DNA from 4 places in the Peribacillus sp. QJM3NY_7 genome. Region 1 is predicted to be linked to each of the others. Evidence: riboswitches for the same ligand, from Rfam matches in the RefSeq annotation. Region 1 holds a riboswitch; each other region holds the start of a gene.

What was found. A riboswitch is a leader RNA that binds a small molecule or an ion and turns the genes downstream of it on or off. The one in region 1 is predicted to bind S-adenosylmethionine.
Region 2: linked by a shared signal. The riboswitch ahead of AC0VX1_RS24795 (O-acetylhomoserine aminocarboxypropyltransferase/cysteine synthase family protein) and the one ahead of AC0VX1_RS24045 (5-methyltetrahydropteroyltriglutamate--homocysteine S-methyltransferase) in region 1 are both predicted to bind S-adenosylmethionine.
Region 3: linked by a shared signal. The riboswitch ahead of AC0VX1_RS05490 (methionine ABC transporter ATP-binding protein) and the one ahead of AC0VX1_RS24045 (5-methyltetrahydropteroyltriglutamate--homocysteine S-methyltransferase) in region 1 are both predicted to bind S-adenosylmethionine.
Region 4: linked by a shared signal. The riboswitch ahead of AC0VX1_RS05430 (methionine biosynthesis PLP-dependent protein) and the one ahead of AC0VX1_RS24045 (5-methyltetrahydropteroyltriglutamate--homocysteine S-methyltransferase) in region 1 are both predicted to bind S-adenosylmethionine.

What each region holds. Positions count from the first base shown of each region.
Region 1 covers NZ_CM149663.1:4,966,460-4,974,344, reverse strand. Annotated here, with positions in the region: gene AC0VX1_RS24055 (MFS transporter) at 1-49, opposite strand, end outside; gene AC0VX1_RS24050 (ArsR/SmtB family transcription factor) at 206-508, opposite strand; gene AC0VX1_RS24045 (5-methyltetrahydropteroyltriglutamate--homocysteine S-methyltransferase) at 718-1,821, opposite strand; SAM riboswitch class I at 1,903-2,004, opposite strand; gene AC0VX1_RS24040 (hypothetical protein) at 2,161-2,580, shown strand; gene AC0VX1_RS24035 (glycerol-3-phosphate responsive antiterminator) at 2,753-3,295, shown strand; gene AC0VX1_RS24030 (MIP/aquaporin family protein) at 3,523-4,347, shown strand; gene glpK (glycerol kinase GlpK) at 4,369-5,859, shown strand; gene AC0VX1_RS24020 (hypothetical protein) at 6,037-6,282, opposite strand; gene AC0VX1_RS24015 (glycerol-3-phosphate dehydrogenase/oxidase) at 6,344-7,885, shown strand, end outside.
Region 2 covers NZ_CM149663.1:5,111,788-5,119,672, reverse strand. Annotated here, with positions in the region: gene AC0VX1_RS24830 (3-hydroxyacyl-CoA dehydrogenase/enoyl-CoA hydratase family protein) at 1-1,357, shown strand, start outside; gene AC0VX1_RS24825 (acetyl-CoA C-acetyltransferase) at 1,429-2,607, shown strand; gene AC0VX1_RS24820 (acyl-CoA dehydrogenase family protein) at 2,677-4,464, shown strand; gene AC0VX1_RS24815 (arsenate reductase family protein) at 4,606-4,962, shown strand; gene gcvH (glycine cleavage system protein GcvH) at 5,058-5,441, shown strand; gene AC0VX1_RS24805 (toprim domain-containing protein) at 5,537-5,902, shown strand; gene AC0VX1_RS24800 (thioredoxin family protein) at 5,906-6,214, shown strand; SAM riboswitch class I at 6,360-6,467, shown strand; gene AC0VX1_RS24795 (O-acetylhomoserine aminocarboxypropyltransferase/cysteine synthase family protein) at 6,567-7,877, shown strand.
Region 3 covers NZ_CM149663.1:1,154,188-1,162,072, forward strand. Annotated here, with positions in the region: gene AC0VX1_RS05460 (hypothetical protein) at 1-246, opposite strand, end outside; gene AC0VX1_RS05465 (hypothetical protein) at 325-474, opposite strand; gene AC0VX1_RS05470 (iron-containing alcohol dehydrogenase) at 546-821, opposite strand; gene AC0VX1_RS05475 (hypothetical protein) at 827-991, opposite strand; gene AC0VX1_RS05480 (MetQ/NlpA family ABC transporter substrate-binding protein) at 1,054-1,875, opposite strand; gene AC0VX1_RS05485 (methionine ABC transporter permease) at 1,932-2,600, opposite strand; gene AC0VX1_RS05490 (methionine ABC transporter ATP-binding protein) at 2,587-3,603, opposite strand; SAM riboswitch class I at 3,673-3,777, opposite strand; gene AC0VX1_RS05495 (MBL fold metallo-hydrolase) at 4,061-4,885, shown strand; gene AC0VX1_RS05500 (hypothetical protein) at 4,950-5,138, opposite strand; gene AC0VX1_RS05505 (YheE family protein) at 5,224-5,427, opposite strand; gene AC0VX1_RS05510 (YheC/YheD family endospore coat-associated protein) at 5,491-6,687, opposite strand; gene AC0VX1_RS05515 (YheC/YheD family endospore coat-associated protein) at 6,684-7,885, opposite strand, start outside.
Region 4 covers NZ_CM149663.1:1,142,940-1,150,824, reverse strand. Annotated here, with positions in the region: gene AC0VX1_RS05445 (ABC transporter ATP-binding protein) at 1-223, shown strand, start outside; gene AC0VX1_RS05440 (hypothetical protein) at 281-523, opposite strand; gene fumC (class II fumarate hydratase) at 633-2,015, opposite strand; SAM riboswitch class I at 2,342-2,455, shown strand; gene AC0VX1_RS05430 (methionine biosynthesis PLP-dependent protein) at 2,542-3,654, shown strand; gene metC (cystathionine beta-lyase) at 3,651-4,832, shown strand; gene AC0VX1_RS05420 (type B 50S ribosomal protein L31) at 4,920-5,168, opposite strand; gene AC0VX1_RS05415 (ABC transporter ATP-binding protein) at 5,300-7,318, opposite strand; gene AC0VX1_RS05410 (ABC transporter ATP-binding protein) at 7,315-7,885, opposite strand, start outside.

The DNA of each region.
Region 1 (7,885 bases):
CTAAAAAACTGATGATCGCTAACATGTAAATTTTCCATGTATTAAGCAAAATAGATTCACTCCTCATTAATGATTATTGATTTTATATAAAGACATATCGCAATATGTTGATATGTATGAATAAAAAAATAAACATATCGCGAAATATCGAAATGTTAGAGAGAAAAATGAACCCAACCCTCTAAGGTACGGATCAAGCTCATTTTCATACTTCTTCTTTCAAGAAATCAGTAATTTTTGAGATTGCCTCTTCATCTCGTTTGTAATACGTAAACTTTCCTATCCGCTCCGTTTTAATCAATCCTGCTCTAAGAAGCATCGAGAGGTATTGAGAGGCCGTGGACTGGGTCATGTTTAATTTTTCCGTAATCTGACTTACGCAAACGCCGGTTTCCTTCATGTCTATTCCCTCATGAGGGGTGAAGTGGAGTTCAGGCGCCTTGAGCCATTGTAAGATTTGCAACCTGGATTCATTGGATAATGCTTTAAATATCTCGATTGTTTTCATACATTTCATTATATCGAGAATTATCGATATGTCAAATGGTTTTATCATTCATCGTTATTCATAAATAGTAAAACTTGATACCGTTATCTAAAGAGTCATTAAAGGAATGGAAGTGTATTATTGCAAGAACCTAATCGGCTCCCATATCAGTGCGGGCCGATTAGGTTGTTCAAATCCTGTAAATCAGAATTAAAGTCTCCGCTAAATAATCATTCCCATACTTCTTTCGCTACATCAACGACGAATTTCAGCTTTTCCCATTGCTGTGCTTCGGTTAGCTTGTTGCCGTGATGGGTGGAGGCGAAGCCGCATTGAGGGCTTAAGCATAATTGTTCGAGCGGAACGAAGTGCGATGCTTCTTTAATGCGTGCCTTAACAGCTTCCTTGTCCTCGATTTCTCCATTTTTTGAAGTGACGACACCCAGTACGACCCGTGCACCGCCATTTGGAATGTATTCCAATGGTTTGAAATCCCCTGAGCGTTGATCATCATATTCCAAGAAGAATCCATCCACTTTTTCTTTTGCCAATAAAGTTGGGGCGATACGGGCATAGCTTCCTTCAAACGCCCATGTCGACTGGTAGTTTCCGCGACATAGATGGGTAGTGACGATAAGGTCTTCTGGTTTGCCTTCCAATGCTCCATTAATGACCCGAAGTGCAAGATCAATTAATTGTTCCCTCGTATATTTTCCATCTTTGAACTGGAAATCCGGAGCTGAAAGTCTGGCAATATATACATCATCCAATTGAAGATAACGCACACCTGCTTCATAAAAGGCTTTCAAAGCATGCTGATAGGCGTTGATGATATCATTTGCATAGTCTTCAATATCAGGGTAGACGTCTTCATTATGAATGCCTGCAGCAAATAATTGATTCGGACTGGGGATGGTTTGCTTGGCAACGGCACGTCCGTTCACGATTTTGTTCAATTCAATGAAATCACGAATGAAGGGATGTTCAGGGTTGAATGAAACCTTCCCGGTATTGCGAACATTATATCTCTCTGTTTCGACACCATCGAATGTGAGGCCTTTTTCAGTTACATATCCCTCGATGCCATTTAAATGTTCGAGGAAGTCAAAGTGCCACCATGTTCGTCTGAATTCACCGTCCGTAACTGCCTCTAAACCAACTTCGATTTGTTTATCGACGATCCGATTGATTTCTTCAGTTTCAATTTCACGAAGCCTCTCAGCTGAAATGGTACCTTCCTTAAAGTCCTTCCTGGCAATATGTAAACGTTCCGGTCTTAATAAACTTCCGACGTGGTCCGCCCTGAATGGTGCTTTCGTTAATGTGATTGACATGTTGATTCCTTCTTTCCTTTTAAAAATAAAAAACCTCTTCTTAAAAATAAGAAGAGGTGTTGGTAACAAAGCTATATACTCTTCTTATCTTCAAGTTTTTACACTTCTGGAATTAGCACAGTACAAGATCGGTCTGTTGCTGAGGCATCAAAGGGCCAGTCCCTCCACCTCTCTGGATAAGAGTTGTCTATTAAATTAACTATGACTATACAGGTAGTTTTTACGAAGGTCAAGGGGTGGAGCTGGAATATTTCGAATATACCGTTTATTAATCCGGGCTGAAATGTTAACGGCATCAGGGAGTCCGGCATATGCTTTGAGTGGGGAGGGAATGCAAGGATGAGTCCATTCAAAAATGGCATACCGATTACGGTAACTGATGCCATGATAGAGAGAATCATAAAAATGAAATCATCTGATCAGGATATTAAAGTCGAAATTAAGCCAAAGCATATTGTGCTTTCCGGAACGATGGAAGTGAAAAAAATGATGTTTAAGAAAAACGTGGCTTTCCGAATTACATTAAAACCGGTTCATGTGGAAAAAAGAACGATTTCATTTGAATTAGTCGAAATGGAACCAATTGACAGGGATTTCATCAACAAAAGGATATTTAACAGACCGCCATTTTTTGAATATGAAAAAAGAGCGATCAAAATGAATGTTAATGCTTGGAGCATCGTGAGAAAAATTCCCATTGGCACAATTAAATCGTATGAACTCGTCGAAGGTGCATTGAAAATGAAACTCTCTTTATGATTCAAGGGGATATTTTACATATATCCTTTGCTGCAATCTATAAAGGGTGTGAAAGGTATGATAGTGTTAAGGTTACATGGTTCATGAAAAAATGTGTTTGATAAATCAAGTTCTTTAAAATATACTAAATGACTTGAAGTTTTGAGTTTTTCTGGTAATGAGGAGGATAATGATGGATCAGAAGATTTTGCCTGCTTCAGCAAGCATGAAGGATTTTGAAAGATTTCTAGAAAGTTCCTATGAAATAGGTGTGTTTCTTGATTTGCATATCTCACAATTGAAAAATGTAAGTATGATGGCAAAGCAGCATAATAAGAAAATGATTTATCATGTCGATTTGATCCATGGCATAAGAAGTGATGAGTACGCGACAGAATTCATTTGTCAGGAATATAACCCCTTTGGGCTGATTTCGACTAAATCAAGCGTTATATTGAAGGCGAAGCAAAAGGGGGTCATTGCCATCCAGCGAATCTTTTTAATAGACTCACATGCGCTTGAGAAAAGTTATAAGCTGGTGCAGAAAACCAAGCCGGATTATATCGAAGTATTGCCGGGCGCCATGCCATGGATGATAAAAGAAGTGAAGGAACGATTGCAGACACCGATTTTTGCAGGCGGCCTCATACGTACTTCGGAGGAAGTCCTGAATGCCCTTGATGCCGGCGCCTCGTCAATCACCACTTCAAAAACTGAATTATGGGATATCGTCTAATAGGGAAAAATTGAAAAAAATTACAGAATAATAGATTAATTTTTCACAAAATATTGACAGCGTTTTCATAACCTAGTATATTTTACAGTACAAGTTAATATATGTGACGGAGACTAGGAGATTCACAACAGATCTATTCATAATTTTTTTTATGAATATAGTTCTGCTGTGGATCTCCTTTTATTTGTTGGCAAGGTTTAAAAAATTATCAGGGGAGGGGTTTTATCATGACTCCATTTTGGGGAGAAGTGTTAGGCACGATGATTTTAGTTTTATTCGGAGCAGGTATTGGGGCAGGTTCATCCTTAAAGGGTTCCTATGCAAAAGATGCCGGCTGGATCGTTATCACGATTGCGTGGGGATTGGCTGTTACCATGGGTGTTTTTGCAGTGGGTTCCATAAGCGGGGCGCATTTAAACCCGGCGGTCACAGTAGGGTTTGCCATTATTGGAGAATTTCCATGGAGTGATGTGCCGGGTTACATCGTTGCCCAGATGATTGGCGCGATACTCGGCGCAACTCTAGTATTCCTGCACTATTTGCCACACTGGAAAGCTACGGATGATCCAGGGGCGAAGCTTGGTGTATTCGCGACTTCACCTGCAATCCCGCACACATTTTCAAATCTATTAAGTGAGATGATTGGAACTTTCATCCTTATTCTTGGTCTATTATTTATAGGGGCCAATAATTTTACAGAGGGCCTAAACCCATTCGCAGTCGGGTTATTGATTGTCGTGATCGGGATGTCACTTGGGGGAACGACAGGATACGCCATTAACCCGGCCCGCGACCTGGGGCCGCGCATCGCTCACTTTTTGCTGCCGATACCTGGTAAAGGAAATTCCAACTGGGGCTATTCATGGATTCCGGTCGTTGGACCGATTGTAGGGGGTTCACTTGGTGCCGTTTGTTATAAAGCATTCTTTATGGGGGAAATAACGGCAGGATTTTGGTCTGTTATGGGTGCAAGCCTGGTACTATTGATAGTAGCCTATGCTTTTGGTAAAAAACAGTCACATGAATTGGATAGCAGAAATATCGCTAGTTAATTAAAAGGAGGGGCATACACAATGGAAAAATACATTTTATCATTAGATCAAGGAACAACAAGTTCGAGGGCGATTTTATTTAATGAAAAGGGGGAAATCGTCCATTCCTCCCAAAAGGAATTCACGCAGCATTTCCCTAAACCAGGCTGGGTCGAACATAACGCCAATGAGATTTGGGGGTCGATCCTGGCGGTGATCGCCGGTGTACTATCTGAATCCGGTGTAAAGCCAGAGCAAATTGCCGGTATCGGGATCACCAATCAGCGTGAAACGGCAGTCGTTTGGGATAAGGAAACAGGTACGCCTGTCTATAATGCGATTGTATGGCAGTCCAGGCAAACAAGTGGAATCTGTGATGAGTTGAAGGAAAAGGGACTTAATGATCTATTCCGGGATAAAACGGGATTGTTGATAGATGCCTATTTTTCCGGAACGAAAGTGAAATGGATCCTCGATAATGTGGAAGGGGCGCGGCAAAAGGCGGATGAAGGCAAGCTGTTATTCGGTACCATCGATACTTGGCTGATCTGGAAGCTATCAGGAGGCAAGGCTCATGTAACGGACTATTCCAATGCATCCCGGACATTGATGTACAATATCCATGAACTGAAATGGGATGAAGAACTGCTTGAGATATTGACTGTACCAAAGTCGATGCTGCCGGAAGTGAGGCCTTCCTCTGAGGAATATGCACGTACGATCGATTATCATTTCTTCGGCCAATCGATTCCGATCGCCGGGGCAGCCGGTGATCAGCAGGCAGCATTATTCGGCCAAGCCTGCTTTAAGGAAGGAATGGCTAAAAATACGTATGGAACAGGCTGTTTCATGCTCATGAATACAGGAACCAAGGCTGTCAGCTCTGAACACGGACTATTGACGACCCTTGCTTGGGGCTTGAATGGGAAGGTCGAATATGCACTGGAAGGCAGTATATTCGTAGCTGGCTCCGCCATCCAATGGCTGCGCGATGGCCTGCGGATGCTGCATGATGCCAAGGACAGTGAAGCCTATGCAAAACGGGTGGAAAGTACGGATGGAGTATATGTGGTACCGGCCTTTGTAGGACTTGGAACTCCATATTGGGACAGCGAAGTGCGGGGTGCCGTTTTTGGTTTGACGCGCGGCACATCAAAAGAACATTTCATTCGCGCCACACTTGAATCACTTGCGTATCAAACGAAGGATGTCCTTGATGCAATGGAGGCGGATTCAGGAATCGAGCTGCAAACATTAAGAGTGGATGGCGGGGCAGTCAAGAATGACTTCTTGATGCAATTCCAGGGCGACTTATTACGTGTGCCCGTCGAGAGGCCGACCATAAACGAAACTACAGCATTAGGTGCTGCATACTTAGCAGGCCTTGCTGTCGGGTATTGGAAGGATCAAGAAGAAATCTCCCGGCAATGGGCGGTGGACAAAACCTTTGAACCATCCATGGAAGAGCAAGAAAGTGAAAAATTATATGAAGGCTGGAAGAAAGCCGTACATGCCGCTATGGCATTTAAATAAAAAACAACATGAATTCTTTCTCAAATGAGCTGGAGTATGCTATAATGAAATCAAGTTAATAACTCGGCCGGAGAACAGGAGAGACCATGAATGCGTTATCGTTAATTCGATAATGTGCATTTATGGTCTCTTTTTTTGTTTTTAACGGCAGATTAGGGATATTAATATCTATATAACTTATGCGAACAAATGAACCAATTGAATATAATGACCGAATTCACGAGTAAACGCAGAATTCACGAGTAAACCGTGTAAATTCACGAGTAAATGGAGCGAATTCACGAGTAAATGACCGAATTCACGGTAAACGCAGAATTCACGAGTAAACCGTGAGAATTCACGAGTAAACCGTGTAAATTCACGAGTAAATGGAGCGAATTCACGAGTAAAAGTACAGAATTCACGAGTAAACGCAGAATTCACGAGTATACCCAGAATTCATACAAAAAACAATAGAATGCAATACTTAAAGGAGGAGTCAGGCATGAGGTTTTCAAATATATATCGGGAAGAAACGGTCGAAACTCTGAAAAAAGAGAAATTTGATGTGGTTGTCATTGGTGGGGGAATAACCGGTGCAGGGATCGCTCTGGATGCAACGACCCGTGGGATGAAAGTGGCTTTGGTTGAAATGCAGGATTTTGCTGCTGGTACTTCAAGCCGCTCGACAAAACTTGTTCATGGCGGATTGCGGTATTTGAAGCAATTTGAAATAAAAATGGTTGCCGAGGTTGGTAAAGAGCGAGAAATCGTATATGAGAATGGACCGCATGTGACCACGCCGGAATGGATGCTGTTACCGATGCATAAAGGAGGCACCTTCGGGAAATTCAGTACTTCGATTGGGCTTCGGGTCTATGATTTCCTTGCAGGGGTTAAAAAATCTGAACGCAGGAAAATGCTTTCGGCGGATGAAACACTAAAACGGGAGCCTCTCGTTAAGAAAGAGGGACTGAAGGGCGGAGGCTACTATGTTGAATATCGGACAGATGATGCACGTCTTACGATTGAAGTCATGAAGGCGGCTGTCGATAAAGGTGCAACACCGATAAATTATACAAAAGTAGATAAATTGTTATATGAAAACGGTAAGGTGAACGGAGTCCAAGTGGCCGATTTGCTTTCAGGTGATGCTTATGAAATATACGCAGAAAAAGTTATTAATGCAGCAGGTCCGTGGGTGGATTCCATTCGTGAGAAGGACCAATCGAAACAAGGGAAGACGCTGAAGTTATCCAAGGGTGTTCACGTGGTCATCGACCAATCGAAATTCCCGTTGAAGCAGGCGCTTTATTTTGATACGCCTGATGGCCGGATGATTTTTGCCATCCCGAGAGCAGGTAAAGCTTATGTAGGGACTACGGATACTTTTTATGATGGTGATCCTGCAGTGCCGACCGTTACTTCCGAAGACCGTGCCTATCTATTAAAGTCCATACATTATATGTTTCCAGAAGTGAACATTACGGATGATGATATCGAATCCAGCTGGGCTGGGGTAAGGCCGTTGATTCTTGAAGAAGGGAAAGATCCTTCTGAGATATCAAGGAAAGATGAAATCTGGGAGTCCGATTCTGGCCTTATCACGATTGCGGGTGGGAAATTGACCGGTTATCGCAAAATGGCAAAAACGACGGTCGACCTTTTAGCAGGGAAACTTGCCCAGCAGTCCAATAAAAAGTATCCAGCCAGCAGCACGAAAGGCATGCCGATTTCCGGAGGGGATGTCGGGGGATCAAGCAACTTCTCCGATTATATCAAGCAACATGTTCAAATGGGAGTTGACTCAGGGCTCGTTTTAAAGGACGCCAAAGAGATATTGGCCATGTACGGTTCCAACGCACCTGTGTTATTCGATATCGCCAAAAACGAAGGAGATGGAGGAGCGACTATCGGCATTCCAAAGAAATTGTTCGTACAGCTGAAATACGCAGTGGATCATGAAATGGCCGCAACTCCAGTGGATTTCTTCTTCCGCAGGACGGGGACATTGTTATTCGATATCGATTTAGTCCAAACGCATAAA
Region 2 (7,885 bases), 150 kb from region 1:
TAATAAAATGAAAGCGCTTGTTTATAGTGAAGACCGTGCCGGCCAATTGCTATGGAATGTCCTGAATCCGGCGCTTGTGTATTCTGCCCAGCTGCTTGGGGATATCGCGGATGACATCGTGGCGATCGATCAAGCGATGAAATGGGGATTTGGATGGTCCACAGGCCCATTTGAAACCTGGGATGCGATAGGTGTAGAAAAATCGGCAGCCCGAATGGAAGCGGAAGGCATCACCGTTCCGCAATGGGTTAAGGATATGCTCGCTAAAGGCATCTCATCATTCTATAAAGAAGAAAATGGCATAGTTCACTATTATGATAATGGTGAATATAAAGAGCTTGTCGAAAATCCTAAAGTGATCAATCTTAAAGCGATCAAGAAGCAAAAAGGCGTAATCAAGAAAAACAGTGGCGCAAGCTTGATCGATATCGGCGATGGAGTGGCTCTGCTTGAATTCACTTCGCCGAATAATGCAATCGGTCTGGATATCATACAAATGATCAATGCCGCGGTTGACGAAGCGGAAACGAATTTTAAAGGCCTGGTCATCGGAAACCAAGGAAAGAATTTCTGTGTTGGAGCTAATATTGCAATGATGCTGATGGAAGCGCAGGATGACAATATTTTTGAACTCGATATGGTCATCAGCCAATTCCAACAGGCGATGCTTAAAATTAAGTACAGTGCAGTTCCTGTAGTGGTTGCCCCGTTTAATATGACACTTGGCGGGGGTGCTGAAGTGTCCCTTCCGGCAGCGCGCATCCAGGCAACGACTGAAGCGTATATGGGACTGGTGGAACCTGGTGTCGGCTTGATCCCAGGCGGCGGCGGGACTAAAGAACTTTATGTGAAGACGTTGAGGAATATGCCGAAGGGCGTTGACTTCGACTTACAGAAAGTGGCCAACCAAGTATTTGAAACGGTCGCCATGGCAAAAGTTTCGACCTCCGCCGAGGAAGCGAGAGGGAATAATTTCCTTGATTCAGCTGATGGAATAAGCGTGAATGCAGATCATCAGCTATATGATGCGAAACAGGCGGTACTTTCCATGCATGAACAAGGCTATACCGCTCCAGCCCGCACAAAGATCCCTGTCGTAGGTGAAACTGGATATGCCGCACTGCTATTAGGGGCGGAATCCATGCGCCTTTCAGGATTCTTATCTGAACATGACCTTGTCATAGCCAAAGAGCTGGCATACGTCCTGGCAGGGGGGAAACTCCCATTTGGCACGGAAGTAGATGAACAGTATATCTTGAACCTGGAAAAACAGGCATTCCTAAAACTGATTTCGACTCCGAAATCCCAGGCAAGGATGCAGCACATGCTCGTTAAAGGTAAACCACTCCGTAATTGATGAATAGATGAAGATATGGCCAAAACGAGATCAATAGATCGATAGCTTAAAAATGAGTAAGGGGGATCCTCATGAAAGAAGCGGTAATAGTAGCTGGAGCAAGGACTCCGGTAGGAAGAGCGAAAAAAGGTTCTCTTGCTAGTGTACGCCCTGATGATTTAGGGGCTCTTGTCGTAAAGGAAACGTTAAAGCGTGCAGGGAATTATGAAGGAACGATAGATGACCTGATTATCGGTTGTGCAATGCCTGAAGCGGAACAAGGCTTGAACATGGCGCGTAACATTGGAGCATTGGCGGGATTGCCTTATACAGTACCGGCCATAACGATTAATCGTTACTGTTCAAGCGGGCTGCAAAGTATCGCATATGGAGCGGAAAGGATCATGCTCGGCCAAAGTGATACAGTCATTGCAGGCGGAGCGGAATCCATGAGCCTTTTGCCAATGATGGGCCATGTAACACGTCCGAACGCGAGACTAGCGGAAACGGCACCGGAATATTATATGGGTATGGGGCACACTGCTGAAGCCGTTGCCAAAAAATACGGCATTTCCCGTGACGATCAAGATGCATTTTCTGTTAGAAGTCATCAGAAGGCGGCTAAGGCCATTGCAGAAGGAAAGTTTTCCGATGAAATCGTACCGGTTGACGTTACCCTTCGTTCAGTGGGGCCAGATCTTAAGTTGAAGGAAAAATCATTTACTTTTACACAGGATGAGGGCGTTCGTCCAGGAACGACTGCTGAAGTGCTGAAAAAATTAAGACCTGCATTCTCCGTTACGGGATCCGTAACAGCAGGGAATTCATCACAGACGAGTGATGGTGCAGCCGCGGTCATGGTCATGGACGGGGAAAAGGCTTCTTCCTTGGGGATGAAACCGATGGGTAAGTTCCGTTCCTTTGCTGTAGCAGGAGTACCGCCTGAAATTATGGGCATCGGACCGATTGCAGCCATACCTAAAGCTTTGAAGCTAGCGGGTCTTGAATTATCGGATATTGGTTTATTTGAATTGAATGAAGCCTTTGCTTCCCAATCCATTCAAATCATTCGTGAGCTCGGATTGAATGAAGAGATTGTCAATGTAAATGGCGGAGCCATCGCCCTAGGCCATCCACTAGGATGTTCGGGAGCAAAATTGACATTAAGCCTGCTTCATGAAATGAAGCGCAGAAACCAACAGTTCGGAGTCGTGACAATGTGTATCGGCGGCGGGATGGGTGCTGCCGGAGTGTTTGAATTAATGGCGTAATCCGACCCCTTCCGGAAGCTGTCATGCTTCCGGCGGGTTTACTATCTTAAACACATAGGAGGAAATAACATGTCCAATCAAACTACAGATAACCTCATTAAAGGCGGGGCCTTCTTAATAGAAGATATTACGTATGATCAAGTGTTTACACCGGAAGATTATTCTGATGAGCATAAAATGATTGCCAAAACTTCCGAGGAATTCGTAGTGAATGAAATTCTGCCGCAGGTTGAACATTTAGAAAACCATGAGTTTGACCGTTCCGTTAAATTACTGAAGCATGCAGGTGAAATCGGTTTACTTGGTGCTGATGTTCCTGAGGAATACAGCGGATTGGGTCTCGATAAAATCAGTTCTGCATTGATTACGGAAAAAATGGCACTTGCAGGCGGTTTCGGAATTACGCATGGTGCACATGTAGGTATCGGCTCTTTGCCAATCGTATTATTCGGGAATGAAGACCAAAAGAAAAAATACCTTCCTTTACTTGCAACGGGTGAGAAGATTGCTGCGTATGCCTTAACGGAACCAAGCTCAGGTTCAGATGCCTTGGGAGCAAAAACGACAGCGAAATTGAATGCAGAAGGAACACACTATATTTTAAATGGTGAAAAACAATGGATTACAAATGCAGGTTTTGCAGATGTCTTCTGTGTATACGCCAAAATCGACGGCGAACAATTCTCCGCTTTCATTGTTGAGCGTGATTATAAAGGCGTATCAACTGGGGCTGAAGAAAAGAAAATGGGGATCAAAAGCTCATCTACACGTACTTTAATCCTCGAAGATGTTCATGTACCAGTCGAAAACCTTTTGGGTGTAGCCGGAAAAGGTCATATCATCGCTTTCAATATCCTGAATATCGGCCGCTATAAATTAGGCGTCGGTGCTGTCGGCGGATCTAAACGTGCCCTTGAGATTACAGCTGCTTATACGAATCAACGTCAACAGTTCAAAACGAAAATTTCCGATTTTAACTTGACGAAAGAAAAACTTGCAACAATGGCAGCTAAAATTTATGCAGCAGAAAGTTCTGTATATCGTACGGTTGGCCTTTATGATCAAAGACAAAGCAAATTGACGGATGAGCAAGTGAAAGATGGGAAATCAATGGCGGCTGCAATCGCTGAGTATGCCATTGAATGTTCATTGAATAAATTCTTTGCTTCCGAAGTATTGGATTACGTTACGGACGAAGGCGTACAGCTTCATGGCGGTTATGGTTTCATGCAGGAGTATGAAATTGAAAAAGCATATCGCGATTCCCGTATTAACCGAATCTTTGAAGGTACAAATGAAATCAATAGATTGCTTGTCCCGGGAACATTCCTGAAGAAAGCACTTAAAGGGGAATTGCCGCTACTTCAAAAAGCTCAGGGCCTGCAAGAGGAATTAATGATGATGATGCCGGAAGAACCTGGCGATGAGCCACTGGCACAAGAAAAAATGCTTGTTAGGAACGCTAAGAAAATCGGTATTCTGGCAGCTGGGCTTGCGGCACAGAAATATGGCAAAAATCTTGATCAAGAACAAGAAATCCTCTCCAACATTGCTGATATCGCATCCCTTGCCTATGCAGCTGAATCCGTGGTATTGCGTACGGAAAAAGCAATTGCAGCTACAGGTCTTGAGAAGAACAAACAAAAAGTGCTGTACACTGAAATCTTCGTTCAGGAAGCTTTCAATGAAATAGAACAGCATGCAAAGGAAACGTTAATTGCGGTGGAAACAGGCGATACTCTTCGCATCATGCTTTCGTCGCTCCGTAAGCTGACAAGACACACTCCGATCAATGTCATTGCGAAAAAACGCGAAGCATCCGTCAAAGTAATCGAAACGGAAAAATATGCTCTTTAAGCAATGAGTCAGAATCCGTAAAGGGAATGCCCGTAAAGGCATTCCCTTTATTTCCTTTGATGAAATCGCATTGGAAATTCAAAAGACATTTCGTTGTATTGCGTGGTAAAAACGGGTATTCTATTGATAGGTGGTGAAATGATGGGCTTAACATTATATTGGTACCCAAAATGCGGTACATGCCGTAATGCGAAGAAGTGGCTGGATAATCATGAACTGCAATATGAAGCGATCCATATAGCGGATAATCCCCCTTCGCGAACTGAAATAGAACAACTATATAAAAACAGCAATTTGGAGTTGAAGAAGTTTTTCAATACTAGCGGTCAAAAATATCGGGAGCTGGGCTTAAAGGATAAGCTGAAAGAAGCTTCTGAAGCAGAGATGCTTGATATATTGTCCACAGATGGAATGCTTCTGAAAAGGCCGATTGTTACGGATGGCACCAAAGTGACGGTAGGATTCAAAGAAGAGCAATTCGAACAGGTTTGGAACTGAAATTTCACAAAATATTTGGTTAATTCCTTACTTAAACAAACAATCTACCTTATAATGGAATAGATAAAATAAGATGTACATATGGAGGGTTAATTATGACAACTACACCAAAAGAACTTCGTTACACTAAAGAACATGAATGGGTCAAAACGGAAGATGGAACAGTGCGCATTGGAATTACGGCATTCGCACAGTCCGAGCTAGGGGACATCGTATTCGTTGAGCTTCCGGAAATCGGCGATGAATTGAAAGCGAACGAACCATTTGGAAGCGTTGAATCCGTTAAGACCGTTTCTGAGCTTTATGCACCTATCAGTGGCAAGGTTGTTGAAGTGAACGAAGATTTAAGTGACAACCCTGAATATGTAAATGAGTCTCCTTATGAAAAGGCATGGATGGTCGTGCTTGAACCATCTAATAGCAGTGATATTGAAAACTTGATGAGCGCTGAAGAGTATGAGAGTTTAATCAACGGTTAAAAAAGAAAGGAGAGGGGGGACTGAAAAGGCCTGCTCTCTTTTTCATTTGTACAGTGGGTGAGTTGCGCACATAATTCGTGAGATGGAGTGATGACATGGAGTGGGGCGAATTCGATAAAGTGATCATTGTAGAAGGCAGTTCCGATAAAAGAAAAGTTGCCTCCGTTTTAAATGAAGATGTGGAAATAAGATGTACGAATGGGACCATATCATTAACTAAGCTGGATGAATTAGTGGATGAATTGATGGACCGTGATGTTTATCTCCTTTTTGACGCAGATGAATCAGGAGAAAAGCTGCGGAAGCAGTTCCGAAGGGAAATGCCGGAAGCGAACCACCTGTATATTAATAAAATGTACAAAGAAGTGGAGAGCTCACCCGAACATCATATCGCAACTGTGCTCCTATCTGCCAATATGAATGTGAAAATGAAATTTTTAAGTCAAAGGGTGAACGACTAATTGATGCAGGAATGGAAAGAAGAAGAGTGTAAGCTTGCTGTTGAAAATGGGGAAACCTTTTGCTTATATTTATATACACCTTTATGCGGAACCTGTCAGGTGGCCTCCAAGATGCTGACGATATCCTTGGAGCTTTTCCCCGAATTGAAGGCAGGCAAAATGAATATGAACTATATCCAAGCAATTGCCGAATCATATGAAATCGAAAGTGTTCCTTGCTTATTGCTTTTCAAAGAAGGGCAGCTGCACAAAAAAATATATGCCTTTCAATCCGTTCCTTATTTGTACGGATTGCTTAAGGAAATCAGTTAGGAAACCAATCAGAACCGCGGTTGGTTTTCTTTGTTGCTGACATTTGAATGAGAGCAGGAAATAAACAAAGAATATTCTAACAATTCATTGACTGATTTAATCTAAAATGCTATATTTTGAATTAAGTAATGGCAGAATTTAATAGTTCTTATCAAGAGTGGCGGAGGGACTGGCCCGACGAAGCCCGGCAACCGGTATAAATTTTTATATACGGTGCTAATTCCAGCAGAGTGTTGGCTCTGGTAGATGAGGTGTGTTCTTGAAACCTCTTCTTATTGAAGTGGTTTTTTTGTTTATAAAAAGCCAGATTTCATATAAATCCAACTAAATCCATAGAAAAAGGTGAAATTAAATGTCAGAGAAAAAGTTACGTTTTGAAACATTGAGTGTTCATGGCGGTCTGCAAGCTGATGAAACAGGTGTCCGTGCCGTTCCTATCTACCAAAGCAATGCATACTTGTTCAAGGACACCAACCATGCAGCAAATTTATTTGGCCTGAAGGAGAATGGCTATATATATTCACGGCTTCATAATCCCACGGTCAGCGTTTTTGAGGAAAGAATGGCCTTATTGGAAGGCGGTATCGGCGGATTGGCAACGGCAAGCGGAATGGCCGCCATCTCACTTTCAATCCTGAATATTGCTGCTGCAGGGGATGAGATTGTTTCAGCCTCTACATTATATGGCGGTACGTATAACCTTTTCGAAAACACTCTTCCTAAATATGGGATCAAAGTGAAGTTCGTTTCTCCCGATGACCCTGAGAATTTCAAAAGGGCGATTACACCAAGAACTAAAGCCATTTTTGCTGAAACGATCGGAAATCCAAGTTTGAGGGTGCTCGATATTGAAGCGGTAGCGGAAATCGCCCACGAAGCCGGCATACCTTTAATCATTGATAATACCTTCGCGACACCATATCTTTGCAGACCAATTGATTTTGGAGCGGATATTGTCATCCATTCCGCTACAAAATGGCTTCTTGGAAATGGAACGACGCTAGGCGGTGTCATCGTGGATGGAGGGAAATTCGATTGGAACTCGCCGAACTATCCTGGCTTCACGGAGCCTGACCCAAGTTACGACGGTCTGGTATACGCCGAGGCAGTTGGCCCTGCCGCATTCATAACGAAAGCCCGGGTCCAGTTACTCCGTGATTTGGGCCCTGCGCTAAGTGCCCAAAGTGCATTCCAGTTTACGCTTGGACTTGAAACGCTGCATGTAAGAATGAAAGAGCATCTATCAAACACCAAGTCTGTCATTCAATATTTAAAAAACCATCCTGCCGTGACCTGGGTTTCACATCCTGGTGATGAGGAACATCCCGATAAAGCCCTTGCGGATAAATATTTGCCAAAGGGAGCTGGATCTGTCGTCACATTTGGGATTCAAGGTAATCGCGAAGCTGGGGCAAAACTTATCAATTCGGTGGAATTATGGTCCCATGTGGCGAATGTAGGGGATGCGAAGAGCTTGATCATCCACCCAGCAAGTACGACCCATCAACAATTGAATGAGGCGGGTCTTGCGAAAGCGGGTGTAAGTGCCGATCAAGTCCGTTTATCGATTGGGATTGAAAATGTAGACGACTTAATAGAAGATTTGGAGCAGGCAATTGAAAAGGCGACGAACATCGTCTCCTTGACTTCCAAAACGCTTTAAGCAAAGTT
Region 3 (7,885 bases), 1.7 Mb from region 1:
GACAGAGTGGGCTGCAATCTGTTGAAGTTCCGCCTTATGTTCAACAGTCAGGCCAATATCAAGCAATGTCATCGGCAATTTAAGCACCCGGTAGATGGGCAGCAATTGTTTGATTTCCGAGAATTTCCCTTCTAGCACAAGCTGGACTAAAATGCCATATGCCACTTTTTCCCCGTGAAGTAAATGATGCGCTTGGGTGATGGAAGTCATGCCATTATGAATGGAGTGGGCACCGGCAACGCACAAGTACTGGCCGCCAAATCCACCAACAAGACCACTTGTGATGATGTTCGTTTCAATTACACGCTGCAGCGCATCTGTCCATTACCCTTTTTCCAAATCAGCTAAGGCTTCCTCGCCATATGTCAATAAAACTTCCTGGCATTGCCTTGCGGCCAGATGGGCCAATTCAATACAAACGGACTTGGTGGCAAGCTTTTCGGCCAGTGCATTGCCCTCGTACCATTTCGCCAATGTATCGCCGATTCCAGCACGTAAATAGTTAATCGGCGAATTAAGAAGAATTCATGGTTCGATCATAACATCTAAGTGCTTTTTTCATGAATATCATAACGGACATATGAACCATTATCATCATAAATGACACTCAACGGTGTCCAGGCAGCGCAGGTGGAAGCCAAGGTTGGAATGAGGATGATTTCCTTTTGAAGCGAGATTCCGGCCGATTTGGTGAGGTCGAGCAATTTACCGCCGCCAATGCCAATTAAGGCATCTGCACCATGTTCAAGAGCTGCCTTCTTGACGCGTTCAATTTCCGGGTCACTGCATTCCCCGCCGTATGTGAAAAAGATCGTCTCAATATTTTCTAAGGAAGGAAGAAGGGTTCAGTAACTTCCCAGGATTTTTGTCCATGAATAACGAGCACTTTACGAATGTTCCCTCTACTCAGTTTCACTTCCAGGTTTTCAAGGACATTTGCTTTACAGGCGTAATAAGCGGGGCCGCTGCGGACCTCCAGTATGGTATTCATATTTTCTCTCCTTAATGAAAGGCCTGTTCCCGGTAAAGGGGAAGCAGGCCTTGATTATTTGATCAATTCATCCAGTCTGGTTTTCCGAATCCGGCAAATTTGTCATCGATCACTTTTTCAAACTGGTCGGATTCCACTACTGATTTAATATCCTTGGCAAATTGAGCGTCTACATCTTTTGTATTCACTGCAACAACGTTTCGATACATATCCGGCATGTTTTCTAAGACTAGGGCATCCTTGAGGTCCATTTTCGCTGCAAGAGCAAAGTTGCCAGGGACCGCCGATAGGTTGACGCTGTCTGTTGCGCGGGGCAACTGAGCGGATTCCAATGGTTTTAGCTGGATGTTTTTTGGATTTTTCGTTACATCCTTTTCAGATACTTTTAAAGGGTCGACATTTGGATCGACTTCAATCAACCCTTCATCCACCAGCACTTTTAGTGCACGTGCCAGGTTAACCGGATCATTGGGCACTGCAAGGGATGTACCGTCTTTCACTTCTTTCAATGAATTATACTTATTAGAATATATGCCCATTGGCGCTGTTGGAACTATGATAAGGTCGGAAAGCTTTAAATCATTTTCTTTAGCGAAGTTATCCATGTACACTTTATGCTGGAAAAGGTTGGCGTCGATCGAGTTGTTGCCAAGCGACTTATTCGGCTGGATATAGTCGGTGAATTCGACGATCTCTATTTTGTATCCGAGATCTTCCAGACCTGGTTTGATGGCCTCCTTAACCATATCGGCGTACGGCCCGGTAGTCGCCCCGATCTTCAATTCTTTTTTGTCTTCTGTATTTGGGGATGCATCATCGCTCCCGCAAGCTGCCAAGCCGAGTGCAAGTGCACAGACTGATAATAACGAAGCTATTTTCTTCATTTGAAATTCCTCCTGAGTAATGAAATGTATTGAGTCATTAAAAAAAGTGATTGAACCTATCGCTTGTTAACTATGTATGAAACTTTGTCACCAACCATTTGAATGAGTTGCACAAGGCAGATCAGCACGACGATCGTCGTGATCATGACTGTGTTGTCATATCGGTAATATCCGTACCGGATGGCCAGGTCGCCAATTCCGCCACCGCCGATTGTCCCAGCCATTGCTGAGTAACCGATTAGCGATATGGTCGTTAATGTCAGTCCTTGAATGATTCCCGGTTTTGCCTCTGGAAGAAGTACATCCTTAATGATCATCCATGGAGTGGCACCTACGGCAATTGCAGCTTCAATCACTCCTCTGTCTATTTCACGTAATGCCGTTTCAACAATCCTTGCAAAAAAAGGTATTGCGGATACGGACAGGGAAACAGAAGCTGCTCTTGGCCCTATCGTCGATCCTGTAAGTAGGTCCGTTAAAGGAAGGAGGGCGACCAAGAGAATGATGAACGGGATTGAACGGACAATATTGACTGCGAAACCGAGAGATCGATTCACGATGCCATTTTCAAAAAATAAATTCCTGGTTGTTGTAAATAGCAATACTCCAAGCGGTAAACCGATCAGCAGGGCTACTGCAAGAGAAACGCCGACCATATAAATCGTTTCAAGAAAGGCTTTATTAAGATCAGGTAAAATATTGACGATGGGATTAAGCAGTGACATGTTTTAACACCTCCACAGAACTGGAACGATTTTTTATATATTCCAATGCCGAATGAATTTGGACGGCATCGCCAATTAACTCGATGATTAAAATGCCTAAAGGAACATCCTGGATATACTCAATTTTACCGTGTAAAATATTTCCGTTTACTGCATGGGATTGGAGAGTATCCGAAAGAATCGATTCACCGGCGGTTTGCCCTTCGAATTGGATCTTAATAATCGTACCTTCACTTTCTTCAATCAAGTGCGAAGGGAGTTCGAAATCCAGTACACTGCTAATGAATTGCTTCGTTAACTCCTGTTTGGGCTGTGAAAATATTTCATAAACGGGTCCTTCTTCAATTACCCGGCCATCCTGCATCACGGCGACTCGGTGGCATAGTTCTTTGACCACTTCCATTTCATGTGTAATCAACACGATGGTGATACCAAGCTCACTGCTTATCTTTTTCAATAACTGTAAAATCGCTTTTGTAGTTGTTGGATCAAGGGCAGAAGTCGCTTCATCACATAATAGTACAGTGGGTTCATTTGCTAACGCACGAGCGATGCCGACCCGTTGCTTCTGTCCACCGCTAAGCTGTGCAGGATAGACATTTTTCTTATCGCTGAGCCCTACTATTTCCAACAATTCCAATACACGTAACTTAGTCGCGTCCTTCGATCGATGCGCGGCCCTTAAGGCGAAAGCGACATTTTCATAAACGGTTTTTGAACTGACCAGGGAAAAGTGCTGGAATATCATTCCGATTTTTTGGCGTTGTTTACGAAGCTCTTTGCTAGATAAAGAGGTTAAATCAATGCCGTCGATAATGATATTTCCACCTGTCGGACGTTCAAGCAAATTCAAGCAGCGGAGTAATGAGCTTTTTCCAGCTCCGCTGTAGCCGACAATTCCATATATTTCACCAGTTTGAATGGTTAAAGATACGTTATCCACTCCGATAACTCGGTTTTTCTTCGAGACGTATTCCTTTCGGACTGAACGGATTTCAATCATGAGCTTTCCCCCTTACACATTAAAAAAGCTGCCTCTATCATTCAGAAAGAGGCAGCGAAATCATATCTCGGCTTATCTTTCAGAATGCAATCATTCTGCAGGAATTGGCACCGTTCCCTAAGGGCGGTTGCCGGACATCACAGGGCCTGATCCCTCCGTCACTCTTGATAAGTAAATTATTATTTTAGAATATTTCAAGTTTTATAATATAATCTATATTATTTGTAAAATCCGGCAATGTCAATCGTTTCTTTGATTTTTTTGTCATTAAATCTGGTACAGTCCGTCAAAACGATTCATGGAAAATGGGCTATTATGCAATAATCCAGCATTTTCATCAATGTTAATTATTCCAATATTTCCTTGTCAAAAAGGTAAAGTGGTACTACATTTATTATAGTAAAGTTAAAAAAAGGAAGATGAAACTATATTTATACAATGATGGGGAGGAAACCGAATGATAGAGATCAAGACGATAAATGATGTGGTTTGCGTGCATGGGACTCCTGGCGGGAACAAGGCGGGGATGAGTGTGTATGTCTTTTTAACGGATGGCTTATTGATAGATACTGGCGCACAGATTTTATTGGAAGAGCTCATCCCATTCTATGAATCCGCAGACTTCGACTCAGTGGCCCTGACTCACTATCATGAAGACCATACGGGGGGCGCTGCCTGGATACAGGAACATAAAAAGGTCCCTCTTTTCATTAACCCGATGTCGGTTGAGGTTTGTTCAAAGGATGCTGAATATCCTGAATATCGCAAAAATTTCTGGGGAAAGAGAGACGCCTTTAAAGCTGAGCCTCTGGGGAAGGCCATTCATTCCCGTACCCAAACGTGGGAGCCGATTTTTACCCCAGGTCATGCAAAGGACCATATGGTGTATTTGAATCACAATAATGGCGTGCTCTTTTCAGGAGACCTTTTCGTAACCCCAAAAACAAAACTTGTCTTACGGGAAGAGTCCGTCCCGGTGATCATCGATTCCATAAAAAGATTGCTTCAATATGACTTCGGGGAAGTGTTTTGCTGTCATGCTGGGCATGTCCCTGATGGGAAGGAGATGTTTCGAAAAAAACTGGATTATCTGGAAAATCTCCAAGGGGAAATTTTACGCTTGCATTCTCAAGGGCTGACCGTTCATGAAATCCAGCAGGTTGTTTTACCGAATCGCTATCCCCTTATCGAGATATCTGGGCATGAATGGGATTCAGAGCATATCATTACATCGATATTAAACGAAAATATTTTAAGTGCGAGGGAGAATGGGACTATTTGATTGCTATCCGTTTAACGGTCTGACTGAAATAAAAGAGAGCTCTCCATAAGAGAGCCCACATTATTCATTTATTGACATTGGGATCTGTTTCATCATAAAAATCATGTGCTTCTTCAATGTTCTGAAGGTTAGCGACTTCATACACATTTCCGCCCGCCATTCCTTCATTGATGATACGGTCGATATCCAGGTAAACGGAGTCCTTGCCATCATATTCGGTATCCTTCAAAAATGTCATTTTTTCTTTATCCAATAGAAATCCCTCCTAGCCTTTTCTTTAGTTTAGGCAAAGGAGTTTTTTTTATTCTGTTTAGCGATTTCATGAATGTAAAGGGGTTTCATTCATAAACATGGAAGATCATTAAATCATGTATCATGCTTTTGAGTTTGGTTTCATCTGTTTCGGAAGGCGGATTGGCTGTCCACTCGATGGATCCATCTTTATGATACAAGGCTTTGACTGCCTGCTTGTTGAAATAAAAGGAAATTTTCCATCCTGGCAGATTCTTATGCAATGGCTCCCATTGAAAATGAGTGATCATATGTATTACCTCCATATATACTGTTTCTCATTCGATTATAATGGAAAACGGCAGCTGGAGGTGTTATTTTCTTTTCAGGTTGGGAAAAGTTAATTCAATGAAAAGATTTTTTAAATGCAAAAGCCTGTTTGTTTCAATTTCTTCTTCATCGAATTGCATCGGCTTTGAGTTCACTTCGTATATGAAAAGCGAGCCCGATTCGTCTTCCCCTATATCAATGGAAAACTCTCCGAGAAACCCGATCTTTTTTGAAAGTATCTCTCCGCATTTTTGGGCGACATTCGCTAATTTCAGATCCAGGTTTTTTGATTTAAGGTCCTGATAAGGAAAAAGCTTTCCGCCTCGGGGAGTGTGGGTGGTGATTTCCTGGGTTTGCGACATCCTTACCGCTTTGCCGGTCACTTTATAAAAACCTTTTTCATAATGGACGAGAATCCGGTAATCATAACGATGCCCAAAGAGTTTTTTTGGTATGATCGCCTGTTGAGCAAGATAGCTCCTTTTTAATAAATCCCTTTTTTTTGTATCCCAGAAGGAAGCAAAATCAGGGAAGGACTCACTATGCTTTAAGCTATTGAACAATAGGGTATCATCATCATTTTTGATAATGGTATAAATGCCCTTCCCTTGGCTTCCTTTGCATGGCTTAAGGTATATATGCCTGTATGTCTCCAGGAAAGAATCAAGGCAACCGCTGTTTCGTAAGACCATGGTGGGCGGAAGGTGGTTGGTGAGGGATCCATCTTCAGTTAATGCTTCGAACATCACATATTTATCTATAAAACAGGGGTTAAATAGAGTCATTCGGTTATCTTTAAAATGTGTGATAAGATGTTCGAATTCCTCTGACGCCTCATAGCTCCTCCAGGGGATACGGTTATAGACGATGTCAGGGAAGGGCACTTTACATTCAATCCACTTGTTTGAAATGGAGGAAAAAAGATACCCTTTCATCGACTCGGAATGAAGGGCATTTCCTGTGAATACATACGCCAATATTCCATGTTTCAATAAATATAATGATAAGTCCCGAAAAAGGGTCAGGTTTCCACCCAAACCTGATTCCTTTTTGGGATTGGAAACAGTTAAAATTCCGACGGTTAGCATCCGGTTACCCGGAAATGTTGTGATTGGAATTAGAGGTTGATTCGAATGGTTCTTTTTATAGCTGATTTCTTCTTCGGCAGAGCCGGCGAAAAGTTCCGCATTCTCATGAGTGTGGTGCCAATTTTCAGTGGGGATATCATAAAAAATGTTCATTGCGGCACTCTGATTGATTTTGTAATCGTCTGTTCCGTAAGATAAATGGCATAATCAAGGCTTAGCTTTCTGGTCAGCAATTCGAAATCCTTGAGTTTTGGATGGGAGAAGATGGAACGTCCAGGCTTGGAATTGGCTTCAAACATCCAAACCTGCCCTTTTTTATCCAATCCAAAATCGAATCCTATTTCTGCGATGATGCCGTCCAAGTTCTTTTCTATACTGTCACTTAAAATCAGTGCGGCTTCCGATAGCTTTCGTTCGACTTCTGTCGCCTCATCGTCATCTCCAAACAGTTCGGCAACCGTTTTGATGACACCCCCGCTTTTAATATGGGTCGTGACGCTGCCGGCGCCGGCGATTTTTGCGGCAATCGCGGTCACCTGCCATTTTCCATTACTGTCCTTGTTCGTATGGACCCGGAAATCCACTGGACGTTTTTCAGATCGAATTAATGGGATGCCCTGCTGCACGATCAGATTCTCGAGCGGGCGGTCGTGAAAAATGTGTTTAACGATGGATTCCAATGTCGAAAACCGTTGCAGTTTATTTTCTTTTGCTTCGTTTGTATAGCGGCAATAGTAAACATTCTCATGCTTATCATAAAGAATTTGGTGAATCCCTAGACCGAGGCTACCGTGAATGGGCTTTATATAAACTTGCCGGTAATGCGAAAGAAGGGTTTCCACCACGGATATGGATTGAAATGGATACGTTTCCGGCAAATAAGGCAGTGCCCGCTCATCTGCGCATAACCTTTCATTTACATCCCATTTATTGAAAAATCCGGGGTTATACCATGGTATGGTATATATTTTTTGGAATTTCTGCTTCACTTCTTTAGGTCCATCACGGTTTTCCGTCAACCGATTTGGTAGCCGGTCATAGATGACATTAGGAAAAGGAAATTCATAAATGTTCCAGTCATCTTTATCAAATACATAGCCTTTGATTGTCTCCTCATCCCAATTGATTACATTCTCTCCAAAAACAAAGGGAATACAGCCTGTGGTCTTGCTAAGCGAAAGGAGCTTTGCGAAAAATTCAGATCTCTCCCCTAAAGGTTTGTTTGAAAGGCCAGTGAAGCCTGAGGAAAAGATTCCGACAAGCGGTCCGATATGGATGCTCTTGCCGTATATGAATAAATGAAGGGGAATATCGGTATGATCGAATAGTAGAGATTCCGCAAGACTTTTCG
Region 4 (7,885 bases), 1.7 Mb from region 1:
TGTAGCCGAACTCATGGGCGCGGAGATCATGCTCTACTCCACTTTAGAGGGGCAGGACTTCGTTGCAAGGGTCGATGCCAATAACATTATCCAGGCAGGCGAAAAGATCGAACTTGCCCTCGACATGAATAAAGCGCACTTTTTTGATAAAGGGACCGAACATCGCATTTTAGTTGAAGAAGATGAACAGATGCAGGAAAGCATGAAGTTATCTGCCAATTAAACATGAAAAGACCCATTCATTATGGGTCTTTTTACGTTTATTAAAATAAGGGGCGATTCATTCCTGGACCAATACCACTTCATCATGTCCGCATTCAGGGCATTTCATGAGATGGGGGCATTGCCCTTTTTGAAGGGATTGAGGGTATCCGTCGTTTTCTTTAAGTATGTCGATATCCATATAAGCACTGTAATCATCAGCATAATCCATGAATTTCCCTTTATCCTCAAGTTCACTGCCGCATTCCGGGCAATCCACATGAATTTTTCTTAGACCGTTGCAAAGCGGGCATATAGACATTGTTTTTCCTCCTGTTCCAGATACTTATGATTTCAGTATTTGTCGATTCCAGTATTTTAACACATGGAAACACCCTCCCTAATGCTAGAGGGAGGGTACTTCCATCCAATTATTTATTAACCATGTTAGCAGGATCGACCCATGCTTTGAATTCATCTTCCGTCAGGAACTCCAGTTTCAATGCCGCTTCTTTTAACGTGGAGTTGTCCTTGAAGGCAGTTTTGGCGATCTTGGCTGCTTTTTCATAACCGATATGCGGGTTCAATGCTGTTACCAGCATAAGGGAACGCTCTACATTTTCTTTGATCTTATCTTCATTTGCAGTGATGCCAACCGCACAATTATCGTTGAAGGAATGAATGCCTTCCGTCAATAATTTGACCGTTTGCAGGAAGTTATAGATGATGACTGGTTTGAATACATTCAATTCAAAGTTACCTTGGCTTGCTGCAAAGCCAATTGTAGCATCGTTACCCACGATTTGTGTCGCAATCATGGTAAGCGCTTCACTTTGGGTCGGATTGACTTTACCTGGCATGATGGAGCTGCCCGGCTCGTTTTCCGGAATGGCAATTTCTCCGATTCCGCTTCTCGGTCCACTTGCAAGCCATCTGACATCGTTCGCAATTTTCATTAAATCTGCCGCCAATGCTTTCAAAGCACCGTGTGCGTAGACGATTTCGTTATGGCTAGTCAATGCATGGAACTTATTATCAGATGTGACAAAAGGATATCCTGTATCCGCTGCAATTTGTTTGGCAGAAAGTCCCGGGAATTCTTTCTTTGTATTGATTCCGGTTCCTACAGCCGTTCCGCCTAGAGCAAGGTTCAATAGTTTTTGGCTGCTTTCCTCAATCATCGCCAAGTCTTTATCGAGCATCGCTTTCCAACCGGAAATTTCTTGTCCTAATGTTAAGGGTGTAGCATCTTGAAGATGTGTCCGGCCGATTTTCACGACATCCCAAAATTCTTTTTCTTTTATATCGAATGTATCACGAAGTGCTTTGATGGCAGGAACCAATTTTTCAGCAACTTCCATAAAGGCTGCAATATGCATGGCAGTCGGGAAAGTATCATTTGAGCTTTGTGCCTTGTTAACATCATCATTCGGGTGAAGGATTTCCGATTCACCATTTTCTTTTAACCATTCATTCCCTTTGTTAGCGACCACTTCATTCACATTCATATTACTTTGCGTACCGCTTCCCGTTTGCCAAACTACAAGCGGGAAATGTTCATCAAGCGTACCTTCAAGGATTTCGTCGCAAATCTTGACGATGGCGTTCTTTTTAACTTCGGAAAGATCGCCAAGATCATAGTTCACCTTTGCAGCAGCTTGTTTAACGTATGCAAATGCACGAACCAATTCAATCGGCATTTTTTCGTTACCGATTTTGAAATTGTTACGGCTTCTCTCAGTTTGTGCTCCCCAATATTTATCAGCAGGAACTTTCACTTCACCCATCGTATCACGTTCGATTCTGTATTCCATGTGTTCTCCTCCTAAGTTTGCACTATTCATTGAAGAATTTTTGCATATGAAATGAATAATGTCGGATTATTCTTTCTCTCCATACATTGTACAAACTTTATTATTTTAAAGCAAAAATATCCCGCTGACCCTTTCCATATATCTGAAAAATCCTAGTCCATTCATATTTAGATGAAAATTTGGATATTCTTTTTTGACACATAAAGTGTAGGCACCGCTAGGCTTCAATTGACCTGGCCATGAACACCAACACATCATCACCCCAAAAATGTCCTTGACAGTGTTTTGTATATATAGTAAATTCAAAAGAAATTGAATAATCTAAACTCTTATCGAGAGAGGTAGAGGGAATGGCCCGATGACACCTCAGCAACCTTCATTTGTTTCAAACCAATGAAAAGGTGCTAATTCCACAAGTTTATGAACTTGGAAGATAAGAAGAATGACTCGTCCCTACTTAATCAAAGTCTTCTTCTTAAAGAAGACTTTTTTTTATTTTATTTAACTCAAAGGAGCAGTGAAAACCATGTATAAACCTGAAACATATCTTGCTCAATTAGGAAATCGCAGTGAAACGGCGACAGGAACAGTCAATCCGCCGGTATACTTTTCAACAGCTTTTCGCCACGAAGGAATCGGTCAATCGACGGGATTCGACTACACAAGGACAGGTAACCCTACCCGCCAGCTATTGGAGCGATCCATCGCCGATCTGGAAAAAGGAGACCAAGGCTATGCCTGCAGTTCAGGAATGGCCGCCATCTCCACTATACTCGCCCTTTTTAAATCCGGGGATGCGTGGATTGTCAGTGAAGATCTTTATGGCGGTACATATCGGCTGTTAGAACAAGGTTTTAAAAAATGGGGATTGCAGTGTGACTATGTAAACACTTGTTGTTTGGAGGATATCGAAAAAGCCATCACTCCTCACACGAAAGCCATCTTCATCGAAACTCCCACTAACCCTCTTATGCAGCAAACGGATATTAGCGCCGTTGCCGCATTGGCTAAACGATATAATTTATTGCTAATCGTTGATAACACTTTTTACACGCCTCTTATTCAACAACCCATCTTACTTGGAGCTGATATTGTGATCCACAGTGCAACCAAGTATCTCGGTGGTCATAATGATGTGCTCGCCGGACTGATCGTTGCTAGCGGCGCTGAATTATGTGATGCACTTGCCTTCCATCATAATGGCACTGGAGCTGTCTTGAGCCCATTTGATTCATGGCTGTTGATGCGCGGAATGAAAACCCTAGCATTGCGGATGGAGCGTCATGAAAAGAATGCCAAGATACTTGTAGATTACTTATCGGAGCATGATTGTATTACGGACGTATTGTATCCAGGCCGAGGCGGCATGATTTCTTTCCGCATCATTGATGAAGCGGCGGTCAACCCATTTTTACAATCGCTCTCATTAATTTCCTTTGCAGAAAGCCTGGGAGGGGTTGAAAGCTTCATCACCTATCCTGCCACACAAACACATGCCGATATACCGCTTGAGGTCAGAACGGCAAACGGTGTTTGTAATCGACTGCTCCGCTTCTCCGTTGGCATCGAGGATAGCGACGATTTGATTGGTGACTTGCAGCAAGCATTCGCACATGTAAAAAGGGAGGCACTACGATGACAGATCATGATTTTAGCTTTGAAACAAAATTACTTCATAATCAACATAAATTCGATCCGGCAACGGGCGGTGTGAGCGTCCCCATCCAGCATGCATCGACTTTCCATCAATCCGATATCGATCAATTCGGCAAATATGACTACAGCAGAAGCGGGAACCCAACCCGCGAGGCACTTGAAGACATCATTGCCGAACTTGAGGAAGGCACTCACGGCTTTGCCTTTTCATCAGGTATGGCTGCCATTTCAACAGCCTTCCTGCTATTGTCTGCCGGGGATCATATCGTCATTTCCGAAGATGTGTATGGCGGAACGTTCAGGATGGTCACAAGCGTTTTGAACCGTTTCAATATTGAGCATACCTTCGTTGACATGACGGACCTTGAAAGTGTCAAAGCGGCGGTTCAGCCAAATACCAGGGCCATATACATTGAAACGCCTTCAAATCCTTTACTTAAAGTGACCGATATTCAAGCTGTATGTGATATCGCAAAAAAAGCCGGTGCCTTAAGTTTTGTTGATAATACATTCTTGACGCCCGCATTGCAAAAACCGCTGAATTTGGGCGCTGATGTTGTCCTTCATAGCGCGACGAAGTTTTTATCCGGACATAGTGATGTGGTAGCTGGGCTTGCGGTCGTGAAAGATCCGGAATTGGCGGCAAGACTCGGTTCGCTTCAAAACTCCTTTGGAGCGGTCCTTGGTGTTCAGGATGCCTGGCTCGTAATGAGAGGCTTGAAAACCTTGTCAGTTAGAATGGAACATTCACAAAAAGGGGCCGAAAAGATTGCAGCCTACTTAAAGGAGCAGCCCTTGGTGAAAAAAGTGTATTATCCCGGCCTAGCCGATCATCCACAGCACGCCATCCAGAAAGGCCAGTCACTCGGAGCAGGGGCGGTCCTTTCATTTGAATTGGAAAGTGAGGAAATCTTCCGTTCCTTCGTGAACACTGTCGAGCTCCCTGTTTTTGCCGTAAGCCTGGGAGCGGTAGAATCCATATTATCCTACCCGGCCAAAATGTCCCATGCGGCCATGCCTGCTGATGAAAGGGAAAAGCGAGGCATCACGAATAGCTTGCTCCGCCTCTCTGTCGGACTGGAAAATCCGGACGATTTAATCAAGGATTTCGAAGCTGCCCTCGTCAATATTGCCAAAGAGGAAGCAATTGCTGCAAAATGATTAAAGTAGTGGGTGCCTCATATTTTATGGGCACCTTTTTTATTCCATCAATAAAAGAAGACCATCGATTTCCCGATGGCCTAACTCTCATTTCTTCATATTATATTTATCCAGGAAGCGATCCACCCGTCCGCCTTTTTCAGCAAACTTCTGCTTTCCTGTATAATAAGGGTGCGTATCCGAGCTGATTTCCACTTTTAATAAAGGATATGTTTGGCCGTCTTCCCAAACGATTGTTTCATTGGACGTCTTAGTGGAGCCTGTCAAAAATTTATACCCACTGTTGGTATCCATGAATACCACTTGTTGATAATCGGGATGAATTTCTTGTTTCACTATTATCACCTCATCGTCAGTATAGGTATATCTTAAACGTAATGATTACTATTATCAACCATTATGCTTGAAGGTACCAAAAGTCGGTACCTTCATTATAGTTTAATCTAGATGATCTACCCCTATTCCATTCAGCCAGCCATACCTTTATGCGGACCTGCCTGCAGTTCATACATTTGATAGTACTTTCCTTTCAGTTCCATTAATTCCTCATGTGTACCAAGCTCTGCAATCCGCCCTTTTTCCAGTACAAGAATTTGGTCGGCATTTTTTATCGTGGAAAGCCTATGTGCAATGATGAAGGTCGTTCTCCCTTTTTTCAGCACTTCCATACCCTCCTGGATAATTGCCTCGGTTTCGGTGTCGATGCTTGCTGTCGCTTCATCCAAGATCAATATGGCCGGATTGAATGCAAGGGCACGGGCAAAAGAGATTAGCTGACGCTGTCCCGAAGACAGCGTTCCGCCTTTTTCGATCACGGGCTCGTCAAGCCCTAAAGGAAGATGCTTCAGCACTTTGTCCCCCCCGACATCTCTTAATGCTTTTTCAACCATTTCCCTTGTGATGCCTTTATGATTGAGACTGATATTGGAGGCGATGGTGCCAGTAAATAAATAGGGGTCCTGAAGGACGATCCCCATATGCTCCCTAAGCGTCTGATGGGGGATATCCAATATATTTCTGCCATCGATTTTGATCTGACCTTCACTGCTGTCATAAAAGCGGAATAATAAATTCATTATGGAGCTTTTTCCTGAACCGGTGTGGCCAACTAAAGCAACCGTTTCCCCCTGTTTAGCGGAGAAGGAAATGTCCCTTAACACATATTCTTTATCCTTATAACCAAAAGAAACATTTTCGAATTGTACGTTTCCTTTGTATCTGGATATGTTTTCATCGCTGACTGCCAATCCCTTCTCATCCAATAAGCTGAACGTCCTCTCCCCTGCAACAAGCGCCTGTTCAAGATTAGCGAACTGATTGACGATTCCGTGAAGCGGATGTAGCAGGCGGCTGATCAAATCAACAATTGCATACATCATCCCTAAGGAAATGGCCGAACCCGCTGTAAGGGAAATCCCGCCGAAATACCAGACGAAGGCCATCAGCGCCAAAAGCTTAATGACGCCAATCAAGTTTCCACCCGTCAACGAATTCAAATGGAGCATTTTATTTTGATAGGAAAAATGCTCCCGGTTCAGATTTTCAAAAGATTGCTTCGTCTCCTTTTCACGTCCAAATGCCTGAATGATGCTCATACCAGAAATGGATTCATTAATCATTCCATTAATATCGCTGACCCGTTCCCGAATGATGTGATTATATTTCGAGGCGAATTTACGGTATACCATCGTCCAGATAACGATGATCGGAATAAGTAGAAGGCCAATGGTACCGACTCGTGGATCCAGAATAAACAAAGCAATTAGAACGCCGAAAATATTAATGGTACTCGAGAAGAAGTTGGCGAGCACGGTTACATATAATTCCCGGATCGCTTCCGTATCATTAGTGACCCTGGCTACAATTTTACCCGCTGGCATATTATCAAAATAACGTATCGGCAGACGGGAAATATGCCTAAAAATATCATTTCGCATCTTCTGTATGATTCGGTTCGCCGCTTTCTGTAAATAAAAACTCTGGCCATATTGAAAAATGGAGGAAAGGATGACAAGGCTAAAATAAAAAGCCACAAGCTTAATGATCCGCGGGATTTCCGGTTGATAAAATCCCATCACTTCCTGACTCGTCAATTTCACTGCTTGCGCACGTTGTTCTTTCCCGTCTTTCTTGATGATCAATGATTGGTTCTCCAAGGTTCTGCGCCCATCGATAGGGACAGCTTCATCTACGAAGACAAATTGATTGCCAACCTGCAGAACATGGACTTCCCTGCCTTTCTTCTCACCTTTTGAAAAGTAATCAGCCCGTTTATACCAATTTCCATCATACTTAACTGCATCTTTTCCTTTACCTGCTTCATGCCAGGAAGATTCGATACCAAGTATATGTGAATCGATGATTTTCTTGGCAACGAAAGGACCCGTTAAATCGGCCGCTACCGAAAGAGCAAGCATGATCAGGGCGCCAATGATCAATTTTTTATAAAGGGCAGCATAATTAAAAAGTTTCTTTACGACCTTCATGCCTTCACCTCCGTTCCTTCGTCAACCTGCTGTCGTTCATATTGCTCCCTATACCAGCCATCATTCAGCAGTAAATCCGCATGAGTCCCCTCTTCGATGATCTTTCCGCTGTCCAATACGATAATCCTGTCCGCGTGCTGAACGGCTGATAAGCGGTGGGTTGTGATGATGGTCGTTTTCCCTGCCCGTTCATTCTGGATATTTTCGATGATCGTCGTTTCCGTTTTTGCATCGACAGCGGATAAGGAATCATCCAATATAAGGATTTCCGGATTTTTGATCAATGCCCTGGCAATCGAGATCCTCTGCTTTTGCCCACCGGACAGAGCGACACCCTTCTCACCGACGAGTGTCTCTAGCCGGTTTGGCAGCATCATTAAATCCTTCTCAAAATCCGCAAGCCGGATGGCTTTAGCCAGTTCACCTTCCGTTGCATCCATTTTACCGAATAAGATATTTTCCCTAACAGTCTTCGAGAATAAAAAATGGTCCTGTGGAACATATCCGATCCATTTACGGATATCTTCAAGGTGCAGGTGCTCCAGCGGCATGCCTGCAAAAGCGATT